3 regions of the Peribacillus sp. NPDC056705 genome follow, and region 3 is predicted to be linked to each of the others. Evidence: riboswitches for the same ligand, from Rfam matches in the RefSeq annotation. Region 3 holds a riboswitch; each other region holds the start of a gene.
What was found. A riboswitch is a leader RNA that binds a small molecule or an ion and turns the genes downstream of it on or off. The one in region 3 is predicted to bind cobalamin.

Region 1: it holds a riboswitch for cobalamin, as region 3 does, so the genes downstream of both, ACFRAK_RS23235 (hypothetical protein) here and metE (5-methyltetrahydropteroyltriglutamate--homocysteine S-methyltransferase) in region 3, are expected to answer to the same signal.
Region 2: it holds a riboswitch for cobalamin, as region 3 does, so the genes downstream of both, ACFRAK_RS19965 (energy-coupling factor ABC transporter permease) here and metE (5-methyltetrahydropteroyltriglutamate--homocysteine S-methyltransferase) in region 3, are expected to answer to the same signal.

The regions. Positions count from the first base shown of each region.
Region 1 is NZ_JBHTYI010000031.1:7,767-14,335, forward strand. It holds gene ACFRAK_RS23220 (DUF4129 domain-containing transglutaminase family protein) at 1-1,668, opposite strand, end outside; gene ACFRAK_RS23225 (DUF58 domain-containing protein) at 1,665-2,825, opposite strand; gene ACFRAK_RS23230 (AAA family ATPase) at 2,858-3,814, opposite strand; cobalamin riboswitch at 4,005-4,224, shown strand; gene ACFRAK_RS23235 (hypothetical protein) at 4,382-4,927, shown strand; gene ACFRAK_RS23240 (ABC transporter substrate-binding protein) at 4,931-5,881, shown strand.
Region 2 is NZ_JBHTYI010000021.1:4,340-15,854, forward strand. It holds gene ACFRAK_RS19940 (alanine/glycine:cation symporter family protein) at 1-410, shown strand, start outside; gene ACFRAK_RS19945 (YozQ family protein) at 579-797, shown strand; gene ACFRAK_RS19950 (energy-coupling factor ABC transporter ATP-binding protein) at 901-1,746, opposite strand; gene cbiQ (cobalt ECF transporter T component CbiQ) at 1,765-2,541, opposite strand; gene ACFRAK_RS19960 (energy-coupling factor ABC transporter substrate-binding protein) at 2,528-2,839, opposite strand; gene ACFRAK_RS19965 (energy-coupling factor ABC transporter permease) at 2,841-3,584, opposite strand; cobalamin riboswitch at 3,758-3,951, opposite strand; cobalamin riboswitch at 4,153-4,343, shown strand; gene ACFRAK_RS19970 ((2Fe-2S) ferredoxin domain-containing protein) at 4,494-4,862, shown strand; gene cobJ (precorrin-3B C(17)-methyltransferase) at 4,877-6,514, shown strand; gene ACFRAK_RS19980 (sirohydrochlorin chelatase) at 6,533-7,423, shown strand; gene cobK (precorrin-6A reductase) at 7,420-8,190, shown strand; gene ACFRAK_RS19990 (precorrin-8X methylmutase) at 8,203-8,850, shown strand; gene ACFRAK_RS19995 (cobalt-precorrin-5B (C(1))-methyltransferase) at 8,855-9,967, shown strand; gene cbiE (precorrin-6y C5,15-methyltransferase (decarboxylating) subunit CbiE) at 9,951-11,165, shown strand; gene cobI (precorrin-2 C(20)-methyltransferase) at 11,158-11,515, shown strand, end outside.
Region 3 is NZ_JBHTYI010000049.1:4,165-15,679, forward strand. It holds gene ACFRAK_RS26170 (aminopeptidase) at 1-429, opposite strand, end outside; gene bcp (thioredoxin-dependent thiol peroxidase) at 441-911, opposite strand; gene ACFRAK_RS26180 (ion channel) at 974-1,393, opposite strand; cobalamin riboswitch at 1,634-1,826, shown strand; gene metE (5-methyltetrahydropteroyltriglutamate--homocysteine S-methyltransferase) at 1,971-4,277, shown strand; gene ACFRAK_RS26190 (acyl-CoA thioesterase) at 4,277-4,750, shown strand; gene ACFRAK_RS26195 (ABC transporter permease) at 4,792-5,577, opposite strand; gene ACFRAK_RS26200 (ABC transporter permease) at 5,582-6,373, opposite strand; gene ACFRAK_RS26205 (ABC transporter ATP-binding protein) at 6,422-7,429, opposite strand; gene ACFRAK_RS26210 (hypothetical protein) at 7,580-7,900, shown strand; gene ACFRAK_RS26215 (glutamate-1-semialdehyde 2,1-aminomutase) at 8,044-9,333, shown strand; gene ACFRAK_RS26220 (glutamate synthase-related protein) at 9,663-11,515, shown strand, end outside.

The sequences.
Region 1 (6,569 bases), on a different contig from region 3:
AAAACCCTTTGTCGGCTCGAAGGGAACCCAGCCTATCCCTGCAAAATAAACCTCGACCCAGGAATGTGCATTATTATTGGTCACCTTATATACGGACTCGCCATCAAGGATTGATTTTTCCCCTTCCGTATAACCCTTTACCCACCTTGCAGGCATATTGGCGGCTCTTAGTAAAACGACCATTGCACTTGAAAAATTATCACAATACCCTATCTGTGTCTCGAATAAAAATTGATCGACATAATCTTGATTGCTCTCCGGATAGGGAATATCGTCCTTAGAATAACTGAATTCAGGTCCGTCAAAATAATCCTCAATAGCTTTTGCTTTATCGTACCAATTCGTTTCATTCCTTATAAGCCGGGATGCCAATTCATATATCCGGTTTGGCAATCCCTCTGGAAGCTGAGTGTTTTTTTCCATTATTAAATCCATCGACCCGTCGGGATCCGTTACCTTCCTTAACTCAGCTATATCAAAACTCTGCATATCATAGCTAAGCTCATACTCTTTCAGGGAAAGTCGTTCGCCAGTATCCTGTTCGGAAATAACTTTGTCCATTCCCTGATAATATTTGAAATCCTTCCCGTTTTTGGCCTCAATCTTTTTTAAATACCCGGATTGCGGATGAAGGATATGGGAATATGATTCCATCATGGACACATTTGCCGTCATTCCTTCTGTCCTCACCACTTCAGTAACGTCGTGAAGACCTAAAGATGCCATATCCTGTCCGTTGGAAAAAGTGTGAAAGTCCGTTTCCAGTATGGAATCCCACCCTTTGCCGGTATAAATATCCTTGTTCTCGACTTTCCAGTAATGTCCTGCAGGAGCATTATTATAAAAAACGATGGAACTATCCGGCTCTATCGAACCGCCAAGCTCCGAATCGTCTTCATCATATCCCACACTTTTACGCTTCGAACCTCCTTCTTCTTTCCCCGCTTTATCAGAATAAGAAGTAATATAAGGCACCGGGTCCGGCCACTGCGGAGAGAGCTTCGGGGCAGCGAAACCAACAAGGACACTTACCAATATCATGCCGGTCAGCATCAAGATCCACTTATTGATGGAAGCCATCTGAAACTTGATCCTCTCCTGTATCGTCAGACGCAGCAGGGACAGCAGGCCTAGCATCAAGAAGCCGATGATGATTATTCTAATCATTGCCATATCCCCCGCATAAGGAGTGAATGTATCAAGTACAGATATAAAAATCACCGTTAACATAAAAAAGAAAAAGATGCTTTGCCTCACCATCACCCAGTAATGGATCAAGTATGTTACAAGCCAAAGAAGGACAAAAAATAACATCGTTCGAAATGGATTTGTGATCAACTCCCAATTCCCATCATATATAAAACCAAGATTGCCCTTAAAATCCGCTAGAAATCCTTTCAGCCATGACAATTGAAATAAAGCGTCTATTGAATGGAGGAACTGTAATGAAATCATTATATAAGCACTATTGAGAATAACTCGGATTGACCAATGTAGGCGGAAATAATGCAGCAGCAGGGAATAGAGCAAAAATAAAATAAAAATGATGATATTACCTGTATCGGTGAGTTTATCGACAGGCCTTAACCATTCAGTAATCAACAACAGACCAAATACATACATCAAGACATGCATGAACCTTTCCAACTTTTCGGTGGTGACATTCACTTTGCCATCACCTCTGATCTATCAAACTTTAGTTGGCCCTGTTCAAAAAAGCTAACCTTCATCCCCCTCGAAACAGCTGCAGAACTTGACAACCTTTCCTCATCAGTAAGATTTGCCTGTTTCTTAACACATAACATTAATCCCTGATTAGGTTGGAAAGCACTCAATATGTCCACCTTTTCTAAAGTTAAGTCTGAAACGATGAATATCACAGCAGCGTTTGCCGGAAGAATTCCCTTCCTGACATTTTCATTCAATGCGTTTACTGCACTCGGCTCTTCTTTAACAAGTCTGTAAAAAATCCTTCGTTTCTGGTAATTGCCCGCTGCTGCCGGTATGATCATCCTCGACCCCATACTCACATACCCAATTTCCATGCCTTTCTTTAACATGGCGTGAGCAACGGAAGCAGCCATCACAATGGATTCTTCGAATAAATCCGACGGCTTTTCATCAAGCATGATGAATACATCCCGGTTTTTCTGCACTTCGAATTCCTTCGTCATGATTTCACTCGTTCTGGCCGTCGCCTTCCAATTAATCCATGACAACTGATCGCCTGGCTGATATTCCCTTACTCCGGATACCACTGAATGTTCCCGTTGTGTTTTCTTTGTTGAAACCACTGCCCCCTGATTGAACACTCGATCAAGATCACTGTAGGCAAGCTCATGATAACGAGGAAAAACAGTTATTTTCAGAGGTGAACTATATATCGCTTCCTTTTCGACTAACCCGAAAAAATCCCCAACCCAAAAGCGGATCGATTGAAACGAATGCTCTCCACGCTCCATGTCTTCCAAGGTATATGACATGCAGAAGGTACGCCTGAATCCCGGAAAGATAATGATTTTCCTTTGAAATCCCCTATCTTCCAGACGCTGAGGCAATTCCTCCTCTACCACCATAAATAGTAGGGGCAGCCGGTTTTTACGGGTAAACGTCAATGCTATTTCAACAGATTCGCCGGCCTGGCATTCCCTTTTATTGATCTTTCTCTCAACGATCAAATCATGCAGCGGATAAAACAGCAGAATCAAAGCGTACACAGAAAACGGCAAAAATGAATAAAAAATGAACCAACTGACAAAACCACCTTGAAACATTGCATAGCAAAAGGAAACCGTCAAGAGTAATACAAGTCCGACCACACTCATATTTCCCCTTAAAATGTTGATGAATTTGCGCATTAGGTCATAGCCCGCTTTACAGGCACCTGTGTTGTCGCCACAACTTCATGTATCACCATTCCAGCATCGAAGCCCTCATACTTCGCTTCAGGTTTCAAAATAAGCCGGTGGGAAAATACGAATGGCACCAAATATTGAACATCGTCCGGCAGAACATAGTCCCTGCCCTGGACCCGCGCGTAAGCCTGGGCTGCCTTCATCAAGGCTATCGATCCACGCGGGCTTACACCTAAATAGACCCCTTCATGCGTACGTGTTCGATTCGCCAATTCAACAATATATCGTTTTATTGTGTCATCCACTATCACAGCTTTTACCTCAGCCTGTAATTCTATCAATTCATCCAAGGTGATGACGGCTTCCAGCTCATCAAGCGGTACCGTGTATTGAGCTCTATTAAGAACCTCTATCTCTTCTTCCACACCCGGATAGCCCATTTTCATTTTTAATAGGAATCTATCCAATTGAGCCTCCGGAAGCGGATACGTCCCCTCGTATTCGATCGGATTTTGTGTCGCCATTACGAAGAACGGCTTCTCCAATCTCCTTGTGACACCATCAATCGTCACACTTGCCTCTTCCATGGCTTCAAGTAATGCAGACTGAGTTTTCGGCGAGGTCCGGTTAATTTCATCGGCTAAAATAATATGTCCCATTATCGGACCTGGCCTAAAAATGAATTCTTGTTCCTTAGGATTGAAGATCGAAACACCAGTAACATCAGAAGGAAGTAAATCAGGTGTGAATTGAATTCTCTTAAAGCTTGCACCTATAGATTTTGCCAGTGCCCTTACCATGACTGTCTTCCCTACGCCCGGAACATCCTCCAATAAAACATGTCCACCGGAAAGGAGTGCCACGATACTTAGTTCTGCTATATCCCGTTTTCCGATAATCACCTTTTCGATGTTCCCCAGAACCATTTCCAGTTTTTGATTGACCTGCTTATAAATCATTCTCTACCTCCCGGGATTCACAGTATCACCATGATTTCATACCTTTTTCTATATCAAAATTTTACATTAAGCTCCAATTAAACCTTACATTGTAAGTTTACTAGATATTCGGTAAACCATAAACGAATTTGTCCAAAAATATTAATGCAGTCTATTGAAAAAAGGTATGGTAAACTGTTGCTAAGTGAATATGAATCTTGCAGAAAAAGGTGCTGCATTGTCAGCTTAATAGGGAATTCGGTTTAAAACCGAAGCTGTTTCCGCAACTGTAAGTGCTAATGAAATAAGATGTTTACCACTATTTGAGGTTGTAATCGCTCGCCGATTACCGGCCATTTAACCCAAATGGGAAGGTTCTTAGAGTAAAATGACGCACGAGCCAGGAGACCTGCCTTTTTTCATCGTATTATGCTCTTCGGAAGATAGGAGATTGTACGGCCCTCCCATCTTTTTCTACTACAGATACATAGATGCCCGAAGCCGACCAAAACTCTTGGTCGGCTATTTGTCTTGCTGGGAAAAGCAATACGGAGGTCATTCACCCAATACGTAAAAGGAGGAAGATTTATGGCAAAGAAAGACTTTCGTTTTTTATGCTACCCATACATGCGTGAGTCCGTATCGACCGTCGATTTTGAAATCCGCACAGACTCATTGACGACACAGATCGGCTTGGCCGCCTCGCTTACTGAGGACGTCCCCGATGTATACCGTGACTTAATGGAATTATTGCCCATGGTTTACCATTTAAACGGCTCAGTCCGTGGGAATTTAGCCATTACCGGCGATGATCTCGACCGTTTAAGTGCAATCTACGACCGGTATGTCGCTGAAGTGAGGGATCGAATCGAAACATTCGTCCTTCCACAAGGATCAACCGCAGCATGTACTTTGCATACTTGCCGCAGTGAGGCCAAAAAGTCCGTGCGAGCTTTACACAAGGTAAGTCTAGAAAAGGAAATTCCAGGAATTCTTTTTGATTACGCTCACTTGCTTGCAAATGTATTATTCGTGATGGCAGTCTACGTCAATAAGCAACAGGGGATCGAGGAGATTCCTTTTATAAGTAAATCATACCCAACCAAACCAATGAAAAAGAAAACGGAGGAATAAATAATGAAGAGAACCCTACGATTCAGTTGGATTTCCATGCTGATGCTTACGCTATTCCTCACCGGATGCGGAGTGAACAATGATCAATCCTCAAAGGATAATAAAGATAGTAAAAAGGTCGAAGAAATCAAGGATTATACCGTTACGGATGATACTGGTAAGAAAATAAAATTCGAGAAAATCCCGGAAAAGGTCGTTTCACTTCAGCCAAGCAATACGGAAATCTTATTTGCCCTTGAACAGGGTGATAAAGTCGTTGGCGTGACAGACTTCGATAATTATCCAGAGGAAGCGAAGGATATCGAACATGTTTCAGACTCCGTTAACATTAATGCAGAAAAAATCATTGCCTTGAAACCTGATGCCATCATTGCTTATACCATTGGGGATGAAACGGCACTGAAACCACTTGAAGATGCCGGTATCCCTGTATTCATCATTAAATCTGCGGCAAATTTCGATGATGTATATGGTGATATCGGGCAGATTGCTAAAGTGATGGGTGTCGCCGAAAAAGGGAATGAATTAGTGAAAGATATCAAATCCCAAATTACAAATGTCGAAGAAAAAGTGAAAACCTTAGATGAAAAGGAGCAAACATACTTTGAGATTAGCCCTGCTCCGGAAATCTATACAACAGGATCGGAGACCTTCCAAAATGAAATCATGGACACTGCCGGCATAAAAAACATCTTTGATGACCAAAAAGGCTGGGTTAAAGTATCTGATGAAGAAATCGTCAAAAGGAACCCTGAATCCATCATCACCACCGCCACGTATGCAGATGATGCTGTTGGTGAAATTAAATCGCGTAAGGGCTGGGAAGATATCGATGCGGTGAAGAACGATGATGTCCATTTACTTGATGAAAATATCATGTCACGTCCTGGACCAAGGGTCGGGGAAGCTGTTGAACTCGCAGCAAAGACTGTTTATCCTGACTTGTTCAAATAACACGATAGGAGGATACGCCAATTAATCGGCGCATCTAAGTTTGTAGACAAAAGGGGTTCGGAATTAAAAAATTCCGAACCCCTTTTTGAAACACAATTTTGGCCAGGTTTAAGAGAAATAGGCTCTACGATCGACTATGTTAAGCCATGCCCTATGGGCCATCTTCTTTTAATTATTAAAAGCGAAATGAGCATCGTCTGTATCGACTATTTTTGAGTCCCCTTAATGTAGTCCAACGAATACCTTACTTTTCATTTGCATCTGCGAATACATGCCAAATCGTTTTTTGTATTTCGGATATCTATTTTTTACACCATGATGACTGCGCAGATGATATGCATCTGACACATATGCCCGCCAGTCCTCAGGTATGGTTACTATCTAATTGTTATAACAAAGTCGATTGAAGAGAAAGGTACGGGACTCCTGCTTAGAAATGCGGGTCTAGTGAGACCCAGCAGGCGCAAGCCGAGGAGGCTCCCTGACCACCCGCGGAAAGCGAGTTTCTTGAGCGGAAATCAACGTCCAAATTGTACAAGCCATAAAAAAACGGCAGGCAAACTCCAATAAATGGTCCACCTTTTCATAATTTTCTGCACCGATCATCAAGGCAATGAAGCCACGCCCCACCGATCAGTACATTTTAAGGAGACCTCCTTTCTGTCTTGTTTATGCTAAAATGAATGCA
Region 2 (11,515 bases), on a different contig from region 3:
TGGGATCTTGGGCGGGTATTTTCCTTGCCATCATTGTACTGTTATTCGCTTTTAGCTCCATTGTGGGCAACTATTATTATGGAGAGTCGAACATTGGCTTCATCAATGAAAATAAGGTTTGGTTAAACATCTATCGCATCGCAGTCGTAGGGATGGTGATATTCGGTTCTCTAGCCTCACTGGATTTTGTTTGGGGATTGGCTGACTTGCTGATGGCCCTTATGGCCATTATCAACCTAATCGCCATAGCGTTACTAGGGAAGATTGCATTTGCTGCATTGGCGGATTATCAAAAGCAAAAGAAAAGTGGGAAAAATCCTGTCTTCCATGTGAACAATATTAAAGGCTTGAAGAATGTGGAATGTTGGGGTGACCCATCCGATAATGTGGATGTGAAGAAGGAAGCCTAAGCTCTCAATAGCTTACATGTAGAGCCCTTGAAAGGGGATTTTACTTGTAAGCTTTTTTTGCCTTTTTTTATCATTATTGAATATTGCTTCAGTTTTTACACAAAATACCTTTGTCTTAATACAGCTGTCAATGGATGATTGGACAATTTAAAACTAGGAGTGAAAAAAATGGATAGCAAGCAATCAAAAAATGAATCTTCAGAAATTGCCGGAAGAATATATGATGTTAGTGATTATAAACGGGAAGATCATTTATCTTCTGGACTGGCTACAACCCACGAACAAGTTTCGGATACTTATGCGGAAGGGGAGGTAAAAGCAGTCGTTGATGATGTGAACGGAAGAGATATTGAGCTTGCAAAAGAAAGAACCGAGGAAGAAAAGTAATAAATAATAAGATTTTTGGTTTTTAGGAACAAAAATGATCGCCTGCTATTTTAAAGACCCCCTAGCTTTTGGAAAGAGGAAACAATAGCTAGGGGATGCTTAATTAATAAATCCTTTCAGTCTCCAACATTTGAAGCAATTCTTCCTTCGTTCTTGGGAAAAGGTCCCGTACTAAAGGTTCCCTTGATTGAAGAAGGGCTTGAAACATTTCAAAAACCCACGGCTTCTCCAGATGTGCCTGCAGCAAAACGTCTTCATCATGGAAAACGGATACGAGATCCCCTTGGTATATGACCATACCATCGTTCATGACAACGACTTCATCAGCCCATTGATATGCTAAATTAACATCATGAGTTGATAGGATTATCGTTCTGTGATGGTGGTGGATACTGTCCAGCAGAGCCATGATCTGTCTTGAGAAATAAGGATCCAATCCAGCTGTAGGCTCATCCAAGAGCCAGACATCAGGTTCCATGGCGAGTACCCCTGCAATGGCGACACGTTTTTTTTGCCCAAGGCTCAAAAAATGGGTGGGTCTGTCTTTCAGTTCCGTTATTTCCGTTTCAGCCATCGCCCAATTTACTTTCTCCTGGACTGCATTTCTATCCCATCCTAAATTCATCGGTCCAAACGATATATCCTGTTGTACATTAGCGGAAAAGAGCTGCGAGTCGGGATCTTGAAAAACAATCCCCACTTGCTTTCGTAATGATAATAATGCTTTACGGTCATATTTCATTTTCTTGCCCTTAAATCTGATCTTTCCTGCCGTAGGTTGTAAAAGACCATTTAAATGGAGGAATAAAGTCGATTTGCCGGCACCATTATTGCCTAATAATGCTATCTTTTTACCGTGTTGGATCGTTAGCGAAAGATCGTTTAAAGCAAACGTTCCATCCGCGAATTGATGGGTGAGGCCTTCTATATGAAAAATATGCTCGTCCATTCTTGGGTTGCCTCCAATTTACAAATATCCATTAATAAAGATTAAGCTTCCTAGTATTACAATCGCGATCAGCCAATTGCGTGAGGAGTAAGTGTAAGTATCCTCGATATAGGAAAGGTTCTCCTGATAGCCTCTTGCGTTCATTGCCATCGTCAAATGTCCAGAGCGCTGCAATACTCCTAAAAATAATGATGAGGTTAGTAATCCGAGAGAGCGAATGCCTTTCCTTAACGAACCATACCCCAGCCGTGAAGCTTGTGATTGGTGAATGGCCAAAGCTGTTTCTAAAAAAATAAAGATGAAGCGATAGGTCAATTCTATTAAATCGACCAATAAGGAAGGCACTTTAAGTTTTCGCATCACCGATAGAATGACGGTAATGGGTGTAGTTAAGGTGAGAAAATATAAACAGCTGATGCTGCCTATTACGACAGTGATCAAATTGATCACTGTTCCTATGCTGTCATCGCTGATGAATATTTGCCAGTTCCCGACCTTCCAGGACCACCATATATTCGAAAACGAAGTAAATTTGCTTGTAAAAGAAAAAAGGATGGTAATGGTTCCTGATAGTATAAAAAATCCCGGTAATAGAAGTAATTTAAAATAATAAGAAACCGGGATTTTTGCCGCAAAAATGATTAAAGCGCTCATCACCGTAAAAGTGATGAGTGAAACGGTCATATCCCTTACCGTTAACGAAAATAGCAAAAGGGAGATTGCAAAAACCATCTTTTCTAACGGATGTACATCCTTTAGCCCATTGAAATAGGCATATTTATCAATGAGTAACATGCTTCGATTTTCCGGGAATTTCCTGTTTGGTTTGCTTATTCCTTTGTTTCGTTACACCTATGAAATAACCAATGAAACCGGCTCCGATTGCAGCTTGCAGCGCAAATAATAAACTTTCGGTTTCCGCACCTGGCGGCTCCCAAATACTGTTGAACCATGGCTTGTATTCCGGCTGGATTTTAGTGATGGCTTCTTCAGCTTCTCCATCGGCACCGCCAAATTCCGTTCCTTGTTGCGTGATTAACGGTATGGTAGCAAGAACGACCACCAGGAAAAGCAGCAGTAAACTTTTTTTCATGTTAACGGGCCTCCTTAGATAAAACTCGCAGCAACTTCAATTCGCCTAGATTGTATTTTTTTAAGAAATTCATCACGACGACTGTCAGTAGCCCCTCACTGATTGCCAAGGGAATTTGGGTCAGGGCAAAAATCCCTGCAAATTTACTGAAAGAGGCCATGAATCCTCCTACCTCGGATGGAAAAGCAAGAGCAAGTTGAATGGAAGTTACTACATAGGTTCCCAAATCTCCAAAAGCAGCAGCCAAGAACACGGCAAGTGAAAAGGACCAACCCAATTTAGTTGCGCCCTTGAAGACGAAGTAAGCAATGAGCGGTCCGCAAACGGCCATGGAAAATGCATTGGCCCCTAATGTCGTCAATCCTCCGTGAGCCAGTAAAACGGCTTGAAATAATAGAACGATGGAGCCAACGACACTCATGGCCAATGGACCGAATAAAATGGAGCCCAAACCAACTCCGGTAGGGTGTGAAGAACTTCCCGTAACAGAAGGAATCTTTAGGGCGGATAAAATGAATACAAATGCACCCGATAGGCCAAGCATCATTTTTGTTTCTGGGTTTTCCCTTACTTTGGTTCTAATGGACCGGTAACCTAGGATTAAAAATGGAAGCGTCACGGCCCACCAGAATATAGCCCATTCAATGGGTAAAAAGCCCTCCATGATATGCATGGCCATTGCCCGTTTTGGGACGAAAAGCAGTAAAATGACAAAATAAATGGTCTTCCAATTGGTTCTTTTCATTCTTTCTCCTTTCAAAACTTTTAATTTTTCTGAACAATCTTGAGAAGAAAGGCGGCCCAACATAAAAAGCACTTCTCTCAAAGGAAAGAAGTGCGTAATGAACAGGAATTTTGCAGCATAAACCAACCATGGGCCTTTCTGCCTGATCCGCACACCCATCCTCGTAGGTTGAAACAGTTTCACGCTTCATGGCAGGTCTCCTGGCTTTGGTTCATCATCCCATTACATCCTTCCCATCTCATTTGACAGTGGAATTGTTAAAGTAATAGGACTCCCCTTTACAGTGGCGGGACCGCTCCGGATTTTCACCGGCTTCCCTTTTAAGCTGAATTCCGAAAAATTCAACACCATAAAACTTATGTAATTATTTAGAAAATTCTCGTATAGTGTACCATAAAGAAATAATTCCAGCTATACTATCTTTTTTTTTTGACTAAGTTTGTTGCAAGGAAAGGCTTGTTGACAGGATATACACTATTAAACTTTTCTAAACAGTCGGAATAAACTATTGAATTTTGATAAAGTTGTTATATGATAGATAAAGTTAGTTAGAAATGTATAATAAAACCAAATATTTCATTTTAAAAGTGCCCTTGTGTGAATATGCAAGGGATAATAGGGAAATCGGTGAAAGTCCGATGCAGCCCCCGCTACTGTAAACGCTGATGAAATTGTCGATAGCCACTGGCATTGTTGCCGGGAAGGGACAAGGTAAAATGAAGCGTAAGCCAGGAAACCTGCTTTTAAAATTGCATGATACTTTTCGGAGGGAAAGGTAGAAGGACTATGACGATTTCGGGAGATTGGGCATTCTTGCCTGGGGCTCCTCATCCATATAGTTTTTTTAAACCTTGACTCTTATGTTAAGGTTTTTTATTTTGCCTTTTCCCTGAACGCAGGAGGAAGAAGATGACTACTTGGAACTTAATGGGTACAAATACACATCTGTTGATTTGTAATGGAAGCAGCTGTATGAAAAAGGGCGGGGAAGAAGTAACCCAGGCGATTCGCGATGAAATTACTTCCAAAGGACTGGACATGAAAATCCATACAACGAGGACACGGTGTAACGGAAGATGTAAGGATGCCTGCGTTGTGATTGCCTATCCTCAAGGAAACTGGTATCGAGTGGAGACGCCTGATTTCGGCCGCCAAATTGTCAGCCATATCGATGATGGGGAGTTTGTTCCACAAATGATCTACCAATTCAATGATGGGGAAATGGCACCCAATCCAAATTTTCCTGCTCATACGGGTATTTCAAAGAACAAAGCGTAAAAGGAGATGTCTTAATGAGTACAAACGGTAAATTATTCGTCGTGGGCTTTGGACCAGGGAATTTTGAACACATTACCAAACGTGCTGTCGAAGCCCTTCAAGAAAGTGACTACATCATTGGTTATAAAACTTATGTTGAACTCATTCAGGGACTGCTTACAGATCAAACGATTATTAGTACGGGGATGACTGAAGAGGTATCGCGTGCTCAGGAAGCAGTGAAACAAGCGGAGCTGGGTAAGAAAGTTGCGGTAATCTCCAGCGGGGATGCTGGGGTTTACGGGATGGCTGGGTTGGTTTATGAAGTATTGATTGAAAAAGGCTGGAAAGAAGAAACTGGAGTGGGTATTGAAGTCATTCCTGGCATTTCTGCAATCAACTCTTGTGCATCTTTACTTGGGGCACCAGTCATGCACGATTCGTGTACAATCAGCCTCAGTGATCATCTAACTCCTTGGGAACTGATCGCTAAAAGGGTTGAAGCAGCTGCAATGGCAGACTTTGTCATTGCCCTGTATAATCCGCGCAGCGGCAGGCGGACGAGGCAAATTGTTGAAACACAGAAGATTCTCCTTCGCTACCGTTCACCCGATACACCTGTCGGGTTGGTGAAAAGTGCCTATCGCGATAGGCAAGATATTGTCATAACCAATTTAAAAGAGATGTTGAACCACGATATTGGAATGTTGACCACTGTCATTATTGGTAATTCCTCCACCTTTTTATATGATGACAAAATCATTACACCAAGAGGCTATCAGAGGAAATATACTTTGAATTCGGAAAAGCAACCATTGAAGCCGCATCAGCGTCTGCAAAAAGAAGCGGAACCGTGGGCATTAGATCAAGAAGCCTTCACCGAATCCTCTGGAGGAGTTGGATTACTTACAAAAGCACCTGAAAAGAAGCCAGCTTCCTTTGAAATGGCAATGGAAGCACTGTCAAGAGTCAAAGGTCAAACCGTTCAGCAATCCATTGAGCCGATTGTTCAGCAAAAAATGGAGTCGGTATTCGAACTTGCCGTTAGTCCAGGTGTGGCGAATAAACAATTCACTCCCAAACAAATGATGACACTTGCGGAAGTTGTCGGGGAAAAGGGCACGATGGAATACACGCCAAATCATAAAATCGTATTAAAGATACCGACAATGGATCCGGAAGTCATTACGGGGAAATTGCAGTCAGCAAACTTTCTATTATCACCGATTGGAGATGTACTGACATTAAAAGCATGTGATTTCTGTGATGGCGAAAAAACCGAATCCATTCCTTATGCGGATGAAATACATCGGGTGCTTGGCGGAATGAAAATGCCAAAGGAACTAAACATCGGTTTTAATGGGTGTGGGATGGCTTGTTATAGTGCTGTGATGGATGATATCGGGATTGTCTTCCGAAAAGGGAAGTTTGACTTATTTCTTGGAGCTAAACCGGTTGGAAGAACAGCCCATCCAGGTCAGCCTGTTGCAGAAGGCATTGAACCGGAACAGCTTGTTGAACTGATTACGGACATTGTCGCGGAGTATAAGCAAAATGCCCATCCAAATGAGCGGCTTTTTAAATACTTCAAACGTTCGAAAAAGATACAGAATTTTTCTTATCAGGACATCGCTCCCAAAATAAACATAGAGCCTGCGCCTTGTGAAGACTAATCAAGAGGGGGAAAGTAAATGAAAGCAGTTTTGTTCGTAGGACACGGAAGCCGTTTGGCTTCGGGAAACGAAGAAGTCCTTCAATTTATTGAAAATATGGTTCCGGCATTGGATGGGCGCTTCCTTGTTGAAACGTGCTTCTTGGAATTTGCGGCACCGAATATATCCAAAGGCATTGATAATTGTGTAAAACGAGGGGCTTCTGAAGTTATCGTCATACCAATCATTTTGTTGCATGCAGGACATTCGAAATTACATATCCCAGCTGAAATAGAGGATGGGAAAACAAAGTATCCAGAAGTGAAATTCACATATGGCCAAACGATCGGGGTCCACCATGATATATTGACAATCCTGACAGACCGTCTTGAGGAAGCGGGATTCGATACAGCTTCTGAACAGGCAGAGACAGCAATATTGCTGATTGGCCGAGGTGGCAGTGATCCTGATGCAAATAGTGATATATATAAAATTTCACGATTATTATGGGAAAAATTGAACGTAAAATGGGTCGAAGCAGCTTTCATGGGTGTAACGGACCCGCACGTTGACGAAGGTATTGAACGATGCATCCGCTTAGGGGCAAAAAAAGTAGTGATGCTGCCATATTTCCTGTTCACAGGTGTGTTGATGGAAAGAATGGAGGATATGCTGAAAGGCTATCAAGAGCAATATCAAGATCAAGAATTCATTTTGGCTAAGTATTTTGGATATCATCCAACATTACAGAACATTCTGCAAGAACGTGTAATTGAAGCTAGTGAGGGCAGATCAAGCGGGGCACGTGATTTGGAAAACTATCGTAAACATGTCGAGAAATATGGACATGCCCACCATCATCACCATCATGACCACGATCACGACCATCATCACGATCACGTTGGGCAAGTGGTGGGGACGTCAAAATGATTTTGTTTTTGGCGGGTACAAGTGATGCAAGGGAATTAGCGATTGAGATGCAGCAGGTGGGATTCAAGGTTTTGGCAACTGTTGTAACCGGGTCGGCAGCTAAAAGTTTGCAAGATGCAGGCATAACCACCCGGATTGGCCGATTAACTGCAGAGGATATGACATCTTTAATCTCGGAAAAAGGTCTCCAGGCAGTAGTTGATGCAAGTCACCCATTTGCCGAAGAAGCATCCAAGAACGCCCTTAACGGAGCAAAGGCAGCAAATGTCCCTTATATTCGTTATGAGCGTGAAAGTCAACGGTTTCAGAATGATAAATTGATAGTTGTCCGTGATTATGAGGAAGCTGCTAAGCTTGCTGCTGTGAGACGGGGAGTCATCATGCTTACGACAGGAAGTAAAACCCTGGCGGTGTTCGCAAAAGAATTGGTAGGGCTAGAGAATACAAGAGTCATAGCGAGAATGCTGCCACGCATGGATAATATGGAAAAATGTGCTCAGCTGGGCATTGAGCAAAAAAATATCGTTGCGATTCAAGGGCCATTTTCCAAAGAATTAAATAAAGCTCTATATGAACAGTATGGGGTCACATTGATGATTACGAAAGAAAGTGGCAAGGTCGGTGCGGTTGATGAGAAATTGGAAGCAGCGTTGGAATGTGGAATAGAGACGATCATGATATCGCGACCGGATGTTGACTATCAAAATGTTCATTCCAGTTTTGATCATGTCATCGCCGAGTTGAATAAACAACTAAATGAAAAATAGGAGGAATGCAAGATGGATTTTAAAACGGATTTTAAACCACTAACGGTAGACCCAGACAAAATATATGATTATAGCTTCTCAATCATTGCTGAAGAAATGGGCAATCATGATTTTTCTGAAGATGAATGGAAGATCGTCCGCCGGGTCATTCATGCTTCAGCGGATTTTGAATTGGGAAGAAGTGTCATCATCCATCCAAATGCCATTCAAGCTGGTGTGGAAGCCATTCGCAAAGGTAGACATGTCATTGCGGATGTGCAAATGATCGAGAGCGGTACAGGCAAAAAAAGATTTCAAAAACACGGCGGGGACGTTCATTGCTATATTTCAGATCCGGATGTGATGGTCGAAGCAAAACGTTTGAATACGACAAGGGCGATCATTTCGATGCAAAAAGCCGTTAAGGAAAATGAAGGGGGCATTTATGCCATTGGCAATGCACCTACAGCTTTACTTGAGCTCATTCGCCTTATTAAAGAAGGGATTGCAAAACCGGACTTAATCATTGGAATGCCTGTTGGGTTTGTTTCTGCAGCGGAATCTAAAGAGGAACTCGCTAAGATCACGGAGGTTCCATTCATTACGAATATTGGCCGAAAAGGTGGAAGTACTGTCACTGTTGCTGCATTGAACGCGATTTCCCTTTTAGCTGATAGTTAAAATCATGGAAAAGAAAGTAAAAAAAGACCCCTCACAAATGCGTCATGGGTATACGACAGGGGCATGTTCGACTGCCGTGACTAAAGCGGCATTGACTGCATTGATCACGGGGGATGCACTTGAGGAAGCGACGATTTCCTTGCCCATCGGGCGAGATGCCACTTTCACTATTGAGAAATATGCTATTTCGGAAAATGCGGTTAGTGCTGAAACGATCAAAGATGCCGGAGATGATCCCGATGCTACCCATCTGGCACATATTATCTCTACGGTCAGCTGGTCGGAGGCACCTGGGATTATCCTGGATGGAGGGATAGGTGTGGGGCGTGTGACCAAACCCGGGCTTCCTGTCCCTGTAGGAGAAGCGGCCATTAATCCTGTACCGCGCAAAATGATTTTAACCACTGTGGAACAAACATTGGAAGAATTTAAGATCAATAGAGGAGTGAAAGTCGTCATCTCCGTGCCAGCAGGTGAAGAAATAGCGAAAAAAACATTAAATGGCCGCTTGGGGATTGTGGGGGGCATTTCCATTTTAGGAACAAGGGGCACTGTCGTCCCTTTTTCCAGTTCAGCCTATATGGCAAGCATCGTCCAGGCTATAAGTGTCGCCAAAGCGAGTGGCTGTGAGCATCTTGTCTTAACTACTGGCGGGCGCAGTGAAAAGTATGCGATGGGCCTTATCCAGGATTTGCCTGAGGAAGCCTTTATTGAAATGGGTGACTTTGTGGGCTTCTCACTTAAGCAATGTAAGAGACAGGGAATTAAAAAGGTATCATTGGTCGGCATGATGGGGAAATTCTCCAAAGTGGCCCAAGGTGTGATGATGGTGCATTCAAAAAGTGCCCCGGTCGACTTCGGTTTTCTATCGGAAATAGCCCAAAGCGTCGGAGCTGAAGATGATCTTGTTCTTGAAATCAAGAATGCAAACACGGCGTCCCAAGTCGGGGACATGATGTCAGCGATAAATAATGTTGATTTTTTTAATAAACTATGTGAATCCTGCTGTCACTCTGCCATAAAGCAAGTGAAGGGCGGAATTGAAATGGAAACGGCGATTTATTCGTTGAAGGGACAATTACTGGGAAGGGCTGTTGGAATTGAGTCAATCGATTAAATTAATCGGGATAGGGGATAACGGTCAGGAGAGCTTGCTGCCCCAATATGCCCAATGGATAGAAGAAAGTGAAGTGCTGGTCGGAGGTGAACGGGTCTTATCGTTTTTTCCGAACTATTCTGGCAAGAAGATTGTCATAAAGGGCGGTTTGAAAAAGGTGGTGGAACAACTGCGGGATGAAACTCATCCAACAGTTGTCTTAGCTTCCGGTGACCCATTGTTTTATGGGATGGGAGGCTATCTTTCAAGCAAAATCAACATAGAGGTTTACCCATATTTCAGTTCAATTCAGCTTGCTTTTGCAAAAATGGGTGAAAGCTGGCAAGATGCCTTCCTAGTCAGTGTTCATGGCCGCAGTATGAAAGGTCTGGCCCAAAGGATAGATGGGAAAGCGAAAGTAGCTTTGCTTACTGACATCGAAAATAGTCCCAATCAACTTGCTAAATATCTCATTTCATTCGGAATGACTGAATACCGGGCATTTGTGGCTGAAAATCTTCAAGGAGAAACCGAAGACTCTGGCTGGTATGAACTTGAAGAAATGGCGGAGCGGGAATTCTCGCCGTTGAATGTCGTCATTTTGAAAAGAAAATCAGAAGGTCCAAGCTGGTCCTTGGGGATAGAAGATGAAGAATTTTCGCAGCGGAAACCCGACAAAGGCCTCATAACCAAAAAGGAAATTCGGGTATTAAGCCTGCAAGCGTTGAAACTCAGGAAAAACAGCACCGTTTGGGATGTTGGGACGTGTACGGGCTCAATGGCAATTGAAGCGGCCAAGCTTGCATCCGAAGGCCAAATTTTCGCAATTGAAAAAAATGAGCCTGATTTAGAAAACTGTTATCAAAACCAGCGTAAATTCCGTACAGATATAACGGCCATTCATGGAAAAGCTCCGCAAGGACTGGAAACTTTTCCGGATCCTGATGCGATCTTCATTGGCGGGACCGGCGGCGAAATGGCAGATCTCATCCATACATGCTGCAAACGATTGAAAGAAGGCGGCAGAATCGTTCTGAATGCTGCGACGATTGAGAATCTTTACAGGGCTAATGAGGCATTTGCTGAAGCTGGTTTTCACACTTCCATCATGCATGCCCAAATCTCCAGAAGTAAGCCAATATTGGGAATGAACAGATTTGTTCCGCTTAATCCTGTGTATATCATTACTGCACAACGAAAGGAAGACATGAATGAGTAATCTTGGTACATTATTTGGCCTTGGCGTGGGCCCGGGCGATCCAGAGCTTATTACAGTAAAGGCATTTCGCGTGATTCAGGAATCTCCGGTCATTGCGTATCCAAAAAAAAGAAAAGGGAGTAAAAGCTACGCCCATCGCATTGTTGAAGTTTACATTCGTCCTGAAGAGAAGGATATGCTGGGGCTGGTTTTTCCGATGACGAAAGATCAAGCGATTTTGGATCGGGAATGGAAGGGAACGGTCGAAAAAGTTTGGCAAAAATTAAATGAAGGTAAAGATGTTGCTTTCGTTACGGAAGGCGATCCGCTTTTATATAGTACGTTCATACATATGATGAAATTGATGCAGG
Region 3 (11,515 bases):
TTGCGCTGATGCGTTGGTGGGATAATTAAGTAAGACCCAACGTCGGTTGTTTACATAGAAAAGAGTGGGGGAATTCATAGCCTCCCCCTGAAGACGGTGCCTCTCGATGGGAACATCAGTCATTTCCACTTCGTTTTCTTCCCCAGTGATGATGATGACTGCATCGATATCTGTATATTTCTTCAGAGCCCATTGCGAAGATGTGTCAAGTTGTTCCTTCACATTCCCTTGTAACAGGTGGCGGCTTATCTCATCGTCTTCGAGTTCTACATATGGATAAGCACCCACTCTGTAAATTTCATCAATCAGCTCTTTCAATAATGGTTTCGTGTTAATATGCCCCCGTATGAGGATTCTCTCTTTTGGCTGTATTTGTATCGAATGATGAATCAGCCTGGCTGCAAGCTTCGTTATTCGCTCATCCTTCATCTGCCTGTCCCTTATTTTTCGAGGTCACGAAGAGTTTCAAGAGCTTCTTCGACGTGGCCTTTGACTTTTACTTTACGCCATTCTTTGACTATCTTACCAGCCTTATCTATCAGGAAAGTTGAACGTTCAATGCCCATATACTCCTTGCCAAAGTTCTTTTTCAATTGCCAAACATCAAATGATTCAGCCGCTTCATGATTTTCGTCAGCCAGCAGCAGAAAAGGCAATCCATGCTTTTCGATGAACTTTTCATGACGTGCCGCTGGATCTGGGCTGATACCAATGATGACCGCGTCCAATTCCTCGAATTGCTCATTATGGTCCCGGAAATCACAGGCCTCCGTCGTGCAACCTGGCGTCATGTCTTTTGGATAAAAATATAAAACAATGTTTTTCCCCTTAAAATCCGATAGGGAAACCATTTCACCATTGTTTGCAGGGAGTTTGAAATCAGGTGCTTTTGCTCCAATTTTAACAGTCATATTGAACCCTCCATTTCCTTCATTATGGTAAGAGTACCCAATAATCGAAAGAAACACAACTTTCATTTATTCCTCCTATCATTCTGTTCCAGATCGATAACTGTCCGAATCACGAACGCTGCCGGTAGTGTATACCCGATGAAAGCCTGAATGGTAGCTATCATCCTGCCCATGCCAATCGGGGCTATATCTCCATACCCTACAGAAAACATCGTCATCGCACTAAAGTAAAAGGAAGTCTTCAACTGTTCATAGAAAGTGCCATCCAGCCGATTGCCCATATCAAGAATCACCGAATGATTCTGAAGCTCGTATAATAAATAAATCAGTGCGAACCCAACCAATATCGTCGCATATAAATTGCCAAGCCACAGCATATCCTCCAGAGAAAACTTCTTTCCTCCCGACTCAACAAGAAATAACGTACGAATGCTCATCACCATGCAAAAAATGATTCCTGCAATCAAGATGTAGAAAGTCATCCCCAACGCCCCATTTCAATACGCCACTCCCTCTATACATACTCCCTGTCCAAACAATATATTCTTTTTTAGGAACAGACCTTATCCTCATCACCCACACACTCAAAAAAACGGATTCTTTTCCCGAATCTCATGTTGACCCTTTTGGTCGGATATGTTAAGATTGTCTAAATTTTTATAATAGTTTTTATTTTAAAAATTTTAGACTTGCAAACAGTTTATAAAGGCAGGTTTTGTAAAATTTCATATGTGGAAATAGGTTCCTAATTATTAATTAGGATTAAAAGGGAAGTCCGGTGTAATTCCGGCACGGTCCCGCCACTGTAATGGGAGTGTTAGCGCCATCCAATATGCCACTGATCAACGGATCGGGAAGGCCCGCCGCTAATGATAATCCCTAAGTCAGGAGACCTGCCTATTTCAACAACACTGTTTTAACCTACGGGAGATAGGGAGGTGTTAGGGACCTTATAATTGTAAGGGGCATTCTGAATGCCTCTTATTTTAAGCATTTCTAACTTTCTCTTTTGACGGTTAGGGATGCTTTTTTTATTGTTCAATAATATGAATTGGGAGGATGGGAATTTTGAAAAGCAGTAGTTTGGGTTACCCTCGAATCGGGGAAGATCGTGAATGGAAACGTACATTGGAAGCTTACTGGTCAGGTAAAATCGATGAAGCGGAATTTACGGCACAACTAAAAGCAATCCGTTTAGGCAACTTACAAAAACAGAAGCAACGGGGCATTGATATCATTCCTGTCAACGACTTCACTTTCTATGATCAAATGCTCGACATGTCCGTCATGTTCGGTCTTGTTCCTGAACGTTATTCAGCCTATGAAGGCGGTAGAGTTCCTCTTTCCGTATATTATTCAATGGCTCGCGGAAACAATGATGAAGTTGCTTCCGAAATGACGAAATGGTTCAATACGAACTATCACTATATTGTCCCTGAATTAAAACTGCCACAGCTGACTTTAACAGAAAATAAACCACTTGCAGCATACCGGGAAGCCAAGGAAAATCTAGGGATTGAAACGAAGCCCGTATTGATCGGACCTTATACCTTCATCTCCCTTTCCAAAGGCTTCAATAAACAAGAGATCCCTGGCATCATCCTGAGCTTGCTTCCCCTATACACGCAAATCCTGCGGGAGTTGGAGCAAGAAGGAGTGAAATGGGTACAAATGGATGAACCTGCTCTTGTTTCATCCATTTCCAAAGATGATATGCAAACTGTTACTTACCTCTATGAAAAGCTGAATGAAGCAGCACCGAACCTGAACATCATGCTACAAACATACTTTGATGCCGTGGAACACTACCAAGAAGTCATCGAATTAAAAGTCCAAGGAATCGGTCTTGATTTTGTACATGATAAAGGGAGGAATCTAAGTAATCTTGAAGCATTCGGCTTCCCTAAGGACAAAGTACTTGCTGCAGGTGTGATTGACGGAAAAAACATTTGGCTATCTGATTTATCGAAAAAAATTCAATTGATCGAGACTCTTAAGAAAAAGGTAGCCGAAGACCAAATCTGGCTTCAGCCCTCTTGTTCCCTGCTTCATGTCCCAGTGACCGTTCGTAATGAATCCGCCCTTTCAAAAGAAGTGAAACAGGCCCTTGCTTTCGCTGACGAGAAACTTGAGGAAATCACACTCTTGGTCAAAGGGAATAATCAAGGCTTTGAAGCAATCGCCGAAAAAGTCGATGCCAATAAAATTACGGTTCAAACGTTAGCAAGTTCAAATGCACGGAATCATGGGGCTGTACGATCGAAAGTCGAAAAGGTTAAAACCAGGACTGCCGGCCGTCAAATTCCATTTAAAGAGCGTTACCAAAAACAACAGGAATTTTTCAAATTGCCTTTCCTTCCTTCGACTACGATCGGTAGCTTTCCGCAGACACTTGAAGTTAAACAAGCACGCGGGAAATTCAAAAAAGGAGATTGGACCGCTCAGCAATATGAAACATTCGTTAACGAAGAAATCGGCAAATGGATCGAAATCCAAGAAGAAATCGGTTTGGATGTTCTCGTTCACGGGGAATTCGAACGGACGGATATGGTTGAATACTTCGGCCATAAGTTGGGCGGATTCATCTTTCTGGAAAAGGGTTGGGTCCAATCCTATGGATCCCGCTGCGTAAAACCACCAGTCATCTATGGCGACATCCATTTCATCGAACCGATGACAGTCAAGGAAAGTGTTTACGCACAATCACTGACGAAGAAGACGGTAAAAGGAATGCTTACAGGTCCTGTTACGATTTTGAATTGGTCATTTGTCCGTGATGATATTTCCAGGGAGAATGTTTGTTATCAGCTGGCGCTCGCTTTGGAAAAGGAAGTCATTGCATTGGAATCTGCTGGAGTTAAAATGATTCAGGTTGATGAGCCTGCACTTAGAGAAGGTCTGCCATTGAAAAAAAGCGATCGCGACGAGTATTTGAACTGGGCTGTAAATTCATTCTTGATATCCACATCAAGCGTGGAGGAAACAACCCAAATCCATACGCATATGTGCTATTGCGACTTCAACAGTTTCATGGATGTCATCTCCTCCCTCGATGCCGATGTAATTTCCATCGAAACATCTCGTAGTCATGGGGAGCTTGCTTCCGCATTCGAGGAAAAAACATATGAAAAAGGCATTGGCCTGGGTGTGTATGATATTCACAGCCCGCGTGTGCCGGCAGTGGAAGAAATGGTCGATATGATTGAACGGGGCATCAAGGTATTGGATAAAGACCAGTTTTGGATCAATCCCGACTGCGGCCTGAAAACAAGGGGTATCCCGGAAACCGTCGCTTCCCTGAAAAACATGGTCGAAGCAGCAAGAATCGTCCGTGAAAACCTTTTGGCCAAACCAACAGGCCTATGATGGAAAAGAATGTGGCCCATCCAACACAGCAATCACGGACTTTTTTAACCGACCTTGTTTTTCCACCGGATACAAATCATCACAATACCATCTTTGGCGGAAAAGTAATGGCCTATGTTGATAAAATAGCCTGCATTTCAGCTATGCGCCATTGTCGAAAACCCGTTGTGACTGCTTCAAGCGACTCTTTTGATTTTTTGGCCCCCATCAAGACAGGGGATGCGATCAACCTTGAAGCTTATGTCACCTGTGCTCATCGCACATCAATGGAGGTATTCGTGAAAGTGGAGCGTGAGAACCTATTAACAGGTGAAAAACAGCTTACAGCACGCGCTTTTTTAACGATGCTGGCCATTGATGAAGACGGTAAGCCGACAAAAGTACCTCAGGTCATTCCGGAAACGGAAGAGGAAAAGCAGCAATATGTTGAAGCACAAGCAAGATATATTGAAAGAAAGAAAAAAAGGAACTAAACAAAAACCCCTTCAACATGAATGCTGTTGAAGGGGTTTTTTTAGTTCCCTGCCCCGCGGTACCTCTTCACTCCCTGATTCCATATGAAAACGGATATCACGAAAAAGGCGACCCCGATTACAGGTGTGGCAAATGCATATGCATACCACTCTTCTTTTCTTAGGAAATAAGATGCCGGATAGACACCAACAAACGCGAATGGCAGCACCCACGTAAGGACAAAACGGATGACCTTATTATAAATATCAACTGGATAGCGCCCGTAGTTCCCGATATTGTACATCATTGGCATGATGGATGTTTTCGCATCCGACCAGAACCCGATACTAGCTATCGCAACGAATATGGCTGCATAAGCAAGGGCCCCTCCTATTGCAAAAATGATGAAAAGAATCGGGTCATACCACGCAAGCTGAAGATCCAATGAAATCCCCGAATAGAATATAATGATCAAACCGGTCACAACACCAAATAACGCTTCTAGCTCGATTCTTTCTAAAATGACTTGAAAGAGGCTATGTATCGGCCTTGTTAATATCCGATCCATTTCACCTTTGACGATATAGCGGTCATTAAAATCCCAGATGTTGAAAAAGGCAGAAAAAAGGGCAAACGGGATGAGGAAGAATCCATAAATGAATATGATTTCTTCACGGCTCCAGCCGTTTAAAAATTGGGTATGCCCAAAAACGACTAAGATAAATACCAGATTCACGACCTGATTCAGCAGGTCAGATAGGATTTCCATGAAGAAATCGGCTCTATATTGCAATCTGGTTTTCATATATTGACTCACATATTGAAAAAACATCGATACATAAAACATCCCGTCAACCTCCTTGAATAATCAGCTGTTTTTTTGCGACTATCCATAAAAGCTGAATCGGTATTATGAGAATGATGCACCAAATTAATTGTTGTAAAAGCGCCATGGCAATTTCGCCTGAACTGTACCCGTTCGTAAAAATCATGCTTGGTACATAGCTGATCCCTTGAAAGGGTAGATATTTCATCACTTCCTGCGCCCATACCGGATAGAAACTGATGGGCAGCAGCAGACCGGAAAATAAATCAATGATAACCCTTTTAGCCCGGATCAATCCGGCATTATTATATAAGAAAAAGGTAGTGATTCCCGTCAATAAGTTAATTTGTGTATTGATGATGAAACTGAACAGCAAGGAAATGCCGAACATCCCCCATGTAGCCGGCTCGTGCGGCAATTCGATAGGAAAAATGAAAGCTACCAGCAGCATTCCTGGAATCGAGAAGAAGAAGAAACGGAATATCCCTTCCCCAAGTCCTTGCATCGTTTTCATGCCTAAATAGTTATACGGCCGGATCATTTCAATGGCTACCTTGCCGTCTTTAATTTCAGTGGCGATTTCGCGGTCAATATTATTGAAATAAAAAGCGCGCGCCATCCATGCAACCGCGACATAGGTTGTCATCTGCATACTTGATAGTCCTTCGATGGAGCTTTTCTCTCCATATATCGCATTCCATAAGAAATAATAGGCACCGATATTGATGCTATAAATTAAAATGCCGGTATAATAATCCGTTCGATACGCAAGCATCATCAAAAAACGCATGCGGATCATTGCAAGATACTTTCCCATGGCCCTCCCCCTTCTTGATAGACACGTTGTTTCTTAATGATAAGAGAGTCAGACAGTGCCTTCTTCGTAAATGTTGCGAACAATCTCTTCAATGGACGTTTCATGGATTTTGATGTCCTTTATTTTAAAATGAGATACAACAGCCGAAACAAGCTGTGAAATATGATCATTTTCTTCTTTCAATAAGGCAATGTATGTTTGATCTTTCTCATCATAAACCCAGTTAGCAGTAAATGGGAGCGCCAATGATTGCAATTCCTTCAATGCGATCGGCTCGATGAATTGAAAATGGATCTGTTTTTCCTCAGCCCAGTTATCTTTCAAACTCTGTAATTCCCCATCATAAATGATCTGTCCTTCATCAAGCATGATTACGCGCTCACATAATGCTTCAATGTCACCTAAATCATGGGTTGTCAAAAGGATCGTCGTATTATATTTCTCATTTATTTCTTTCAGGAACTCACGAATCTTCATTTTCACGAGTACATCAAGTCCAATCGTCGGCTCATCCAAGAACAGCAAAGGCGGATTGTGGATCAATGCTGCCGCAAGCTCGCAGCGCATTCGCTGACCAAGTGAGAGCTTACGCACTGGCTTGTCCAGCAAAGGTCCGATATCGAGCGTCTTGATGACATGTTCCATATGATCGTTATATTGTTCATCCGTTACCTTATAGACCTTTTTTAGCAGCCTAAAGGATTCTTGAACTGCAATATCCCACCAAAGCTGTGAGCGCTGACCGAATACGACTCCGATTGTCTGAGTGAACTTTTCCCTTTCTTTATGTGGATTCATTCCATTGACCGTGATTTCACCTGCTGTCGGTTCCAAAATACCTGTCAGCATTTTGATCGTGGTCGATTTCCCTGCACCATTTTCCCCGATATAAGCTACCATCTCACCCTTTTTTACAGTAAAATTGATATCATTGACGGCAGGGACGATTTTATAATTTCTGGTAAGTAAATCCCGGAAGGCCCCCTTTAACCCTGTACGGCTTGATGCCGACTTAAATTCCTTCCGAAGCTGTTTCACTTGAATTGCATCACTCATCCTGTTACATCCTCCGTAATCTCTTGTCCTAATGAATTAGTTTATCCAACCTACCCTTTTTAGACAATAAAAATGCTTGGATGCCCAATACCATTTTCAGGGCGAAAAGATCGTTGTATCAGACACATATATAAAGGAGACGAGTATGCTATGAATATCAAAAAATTATTACTATCACAAATTGAAAAGGTCGTTTTCGACCTTCGATATGACTTCCTTTATGAAGATGAGTACGGGGAATTATTATGCCAGGTCATCCAAAGGGATTCCAGCGGGTCGATTGAAAGCACCCCCATCAGTTTCCATCTTTGCATTAATGAAGAGAAAGGGACCGGCCAACTAATCTATTACCACGCACAGGGCGAAATGAACCGTCAATCATTCGACATCGAAAACCCAGAAACCATCTTGGCCATCCTTACTTTCATAACCGGATTTTTAGGATCCTCCCCCATTTCGCAAACAAAATGAAGTCCCTGAATCCTGATGTTCTAGGGGTGCAGTGCTTCCATGAGGGGACGAATCACATTTCCTAGCCTTCGACCCAGATTTACGGACGGAAAAGTGCTATGATTAAGAGGAAATATGTTTATATTTTTTAGGAGGTTTTAAGATTGGATTTTAGTAATTCGGAGCTTTTACATAAAGAGGCATTGGAACATATCGTTGGCGGGGTTAACAGTCCATCCCGTTCTTACAAAGCTGTAGGAGGCGGTTCACCTGTTGCGATGGATCATGCCAAGGGTGCTTATTTCTGGGATGTTGACGGCAATAAATATATCGATTATTTAGCTGCATATGGCCCGATCATCACAGGTCATGCGCATCCACATATTACGGAGGCTATCGTTAAAGCTGCAGAAACGGGCGTTTTATACGGCACTCCGACAAAACATGAAGTCAAGTTTGCCAAAATGTTGAAAGAAGCCATACCATCCATGGATAAAGTCCGCTTCACCAATTCAGGAACCGAGTCCGTCATGTCCACCATCCGCGTTGCCCGCGCTTACACAGGACGGGATAAGATCATCAAGTTTGCAGGCTGTTACCACGGACACTCCGACCTTGTTCTCGTCGCTGCAGGTTCCGGCCCGTCCACTTTAGGTACACCGGACTCTGCCGGCGTTCCAAAAAGCATCGCACAAGAAGTCATCACGGTACCTTTCAATGATATCAAGTCATTTAAAGAAGCACTGGATAAATGGGGCAATGAAATTGCTGGCGTTCTGGTTGAACCGATCGTCGGCAACTTCGGAATCGTGGAACCAAGCCCTGGCTTCTTGGAAGAAGTCATTTCATTATCTCACGAAGCCGGATCACTCGTAATTTTCGACGAGGTCATCACAGCATTCCGCTTCATGTATGGAGGGGCACAGGACTACTTGGGAATTCAACCCGATTTGACCGCGCTCGGAAAAATCATCGGGGGCGGGCTTCCTATTGGAGCCTATGGCGGTAAAAAAGAAATCATGGATTCTGTCGCCCCGCTGGGACCAGCCTATCAAGCGGGTACAATGGCAGGAAATCCAGCTTCCATGCTTTCCGGGATCGCTTGCTTAGAAGTGCTTAAAGAAGACGGGCTGTATGACGAGCTTGACCGGCTGGGGAAAATCCTTGAAGAAGGCATCCTGAAAGCGGCTCGCCAATATAATGTACCGATCACCATCAACCGCCTTAAAGGAGCGCTGACGATTTATTTCACGACAGAAAAAATTGAAAACTATGAGCAGGCGGAAAATACGGATGGCGAAATGTTCGCTAAGTTCTTCAAACTCATGCTCAACCAGGGAATCAATTTGGCACCGTCAAAATACGAAGCCTGGTTCTTGACAATTGCTCACACGGATGACGATATCGCTTATACTCTAAAAGCGGTTGAACATGCATTCAAAAACCTAATATAATAAATCGAATCAGCATAATTATTCATTTTTTATACACCCTCAGGATGTACATCTATCTTGGGGGTTTCTTATTTCCATGTAATAAATCTTTAATATTGGCATTTTAGGCCACTTTCCACCTAAATCCCATCAATCACAGCATCCATCCCATTGTATAAAAAATTGATTTCTGAATATTTAAATGATATGATATGGATACATTTATACACTTTCTTTCAATCTATCAAAACTTGGACTATTGTTCGGGTTTACTAATATTTCCCCCACTAAACACATGCTACAGGAGGTGAAAGGCAGAGAATAAGGGTAACCTTATTCATGCCACATTTATGGCCCAACAATGGACACCTGCTACATTCAAGGAATTTCACAAGGAAGAACATGATGCCTGCGGTATCGTTTCCTGCATCGAAAAAAAGAAAATCCCTACTAACGAAAACATCTTTGCCTGTATCGACGCCCTGGTTAAAATGAACCATCGCTGTGGCTTCATCAATGGTGAGGGCGATGGCGCCGGCATCCATATCGATATTCCCCGGGCTCTTTGGAAAAAGAAGCTTGAAGCGGTAAATGTCGATTCAAGCATCGTCGATCAAGATTCCTTCATAGTCGCCCACTTATTTTTAAGCAAAAAAACAGAAGCTAACGACTTAAAAATCGAAGTCAAGGAGAAACTGCTCCAGCATGGTCTCTCATTGATATTCGAAACGGATAAAGCCTACCGTTCCGAGGCATTGGGACCGATTGCCATTCAAGAAGACCCAGTGTTCTGGCAATTTGCCTGTACCTCCACCATCAATAATGACCAGGAGCTTTCAAATGTTCTTTTTGAGCTGACTTCCGACATCGAAAAAAGTGATTTCATCCATGTTGCATCTTTAAGCCAGCATCATGCGGTATACAAAGTGATGGGCGCGGGGGATAAGCTCCCTGCCTATTATCTTGATCTTGCTGACCCTTTGGCTGCCTCCACCATGACACTGGGACATAATCGTTTTTCAACTAATACCCTCTCAAGCTTCTTCCGGGTCCAGCCTTTCAGTGTACTTGGTCATAATGGCGAAATCAATACCATCGCCAAATTGCGTGATGAAGCGAAAATGATTGGAGTTCCCATCGCTAAAGATGGAAGCGACTCACAGGATTTAAACAAGACGATCGAGACTTTCATCTGCCGTCATGGCTACTCTTTATTTGAAGCTGTCGATCTTATGTTCCCGCCAATCATCAACGAAATCAAGGAGTATCCAGAGCATTTACAAGACTTATATACGTATTTAAGGGAAGCATGGGGTCATTTTGCACAAGGTCCGGCAGGCATCATCTCCCGTTTCGGCGATGAAGCCGTGTTCTCTGTCGACTCTTTAGGCTTGCGCCCACTATGGAATATAGAAACGGAATCATCCTATATGTTCACTTCCGAACCGGGAATCATCCCTTCCAGTGAATATACCGGAGATCCGAAACCGATGGGTCCTGGGGAAAAAATCGGTTTGAAATGGAACGGCGACCGTATTGAATTGTACACATACAAGGATTACCAGGATAAAGTATTTGAACTCTTCAATGATCGTTTTGTCCTTTCCAATGACCGAGTCCGCTTACAGTCCCAAGTTTTTGAAAAGGTTACCTCCATGACAAACACGCAAGCCATTCATAATGGTCAATATAAAGCCTTTGGGTGGGAAAGGGAGCATGTACAATTAGTGGAACAGATGGCCGAAAAAGGCGCTGAGCCCATTCGTTCACTTGGTCACGATGCGCCACTGGCAGCACTTAATCCCCAAAGGACCAACATCGCTGATTTCATCAAGGAAAGTGTGGCCGTTGTAACTAACCCAGCGATCGACCGTGACCGGGAAACCGAGCACTTCTCAACAAGAACCATCATCGGAAAACGTCCTTCCCTATTCGAAGCGAATAAGGCAGGAAATGTCACGGAGCTGCTGACTCCTTTATTGATTGAAGGGTCAACGGGTTATGAGTGCTCGTCAATCGTATCGCAGCCAAGCTATGATCAGTTCATTAAATATTACCAAGATCAAAAACTCGTGCACTTCATTTCAAGCACGTTCAAAGAGGATGAAAACATCAAAGATGCCTTGACCAGGATAACGGATGAAAGTGTCAATGCAGTGGATGAAGGAAAAACGCTGCTTGTTCTGGATGATGCCCTTGCCCA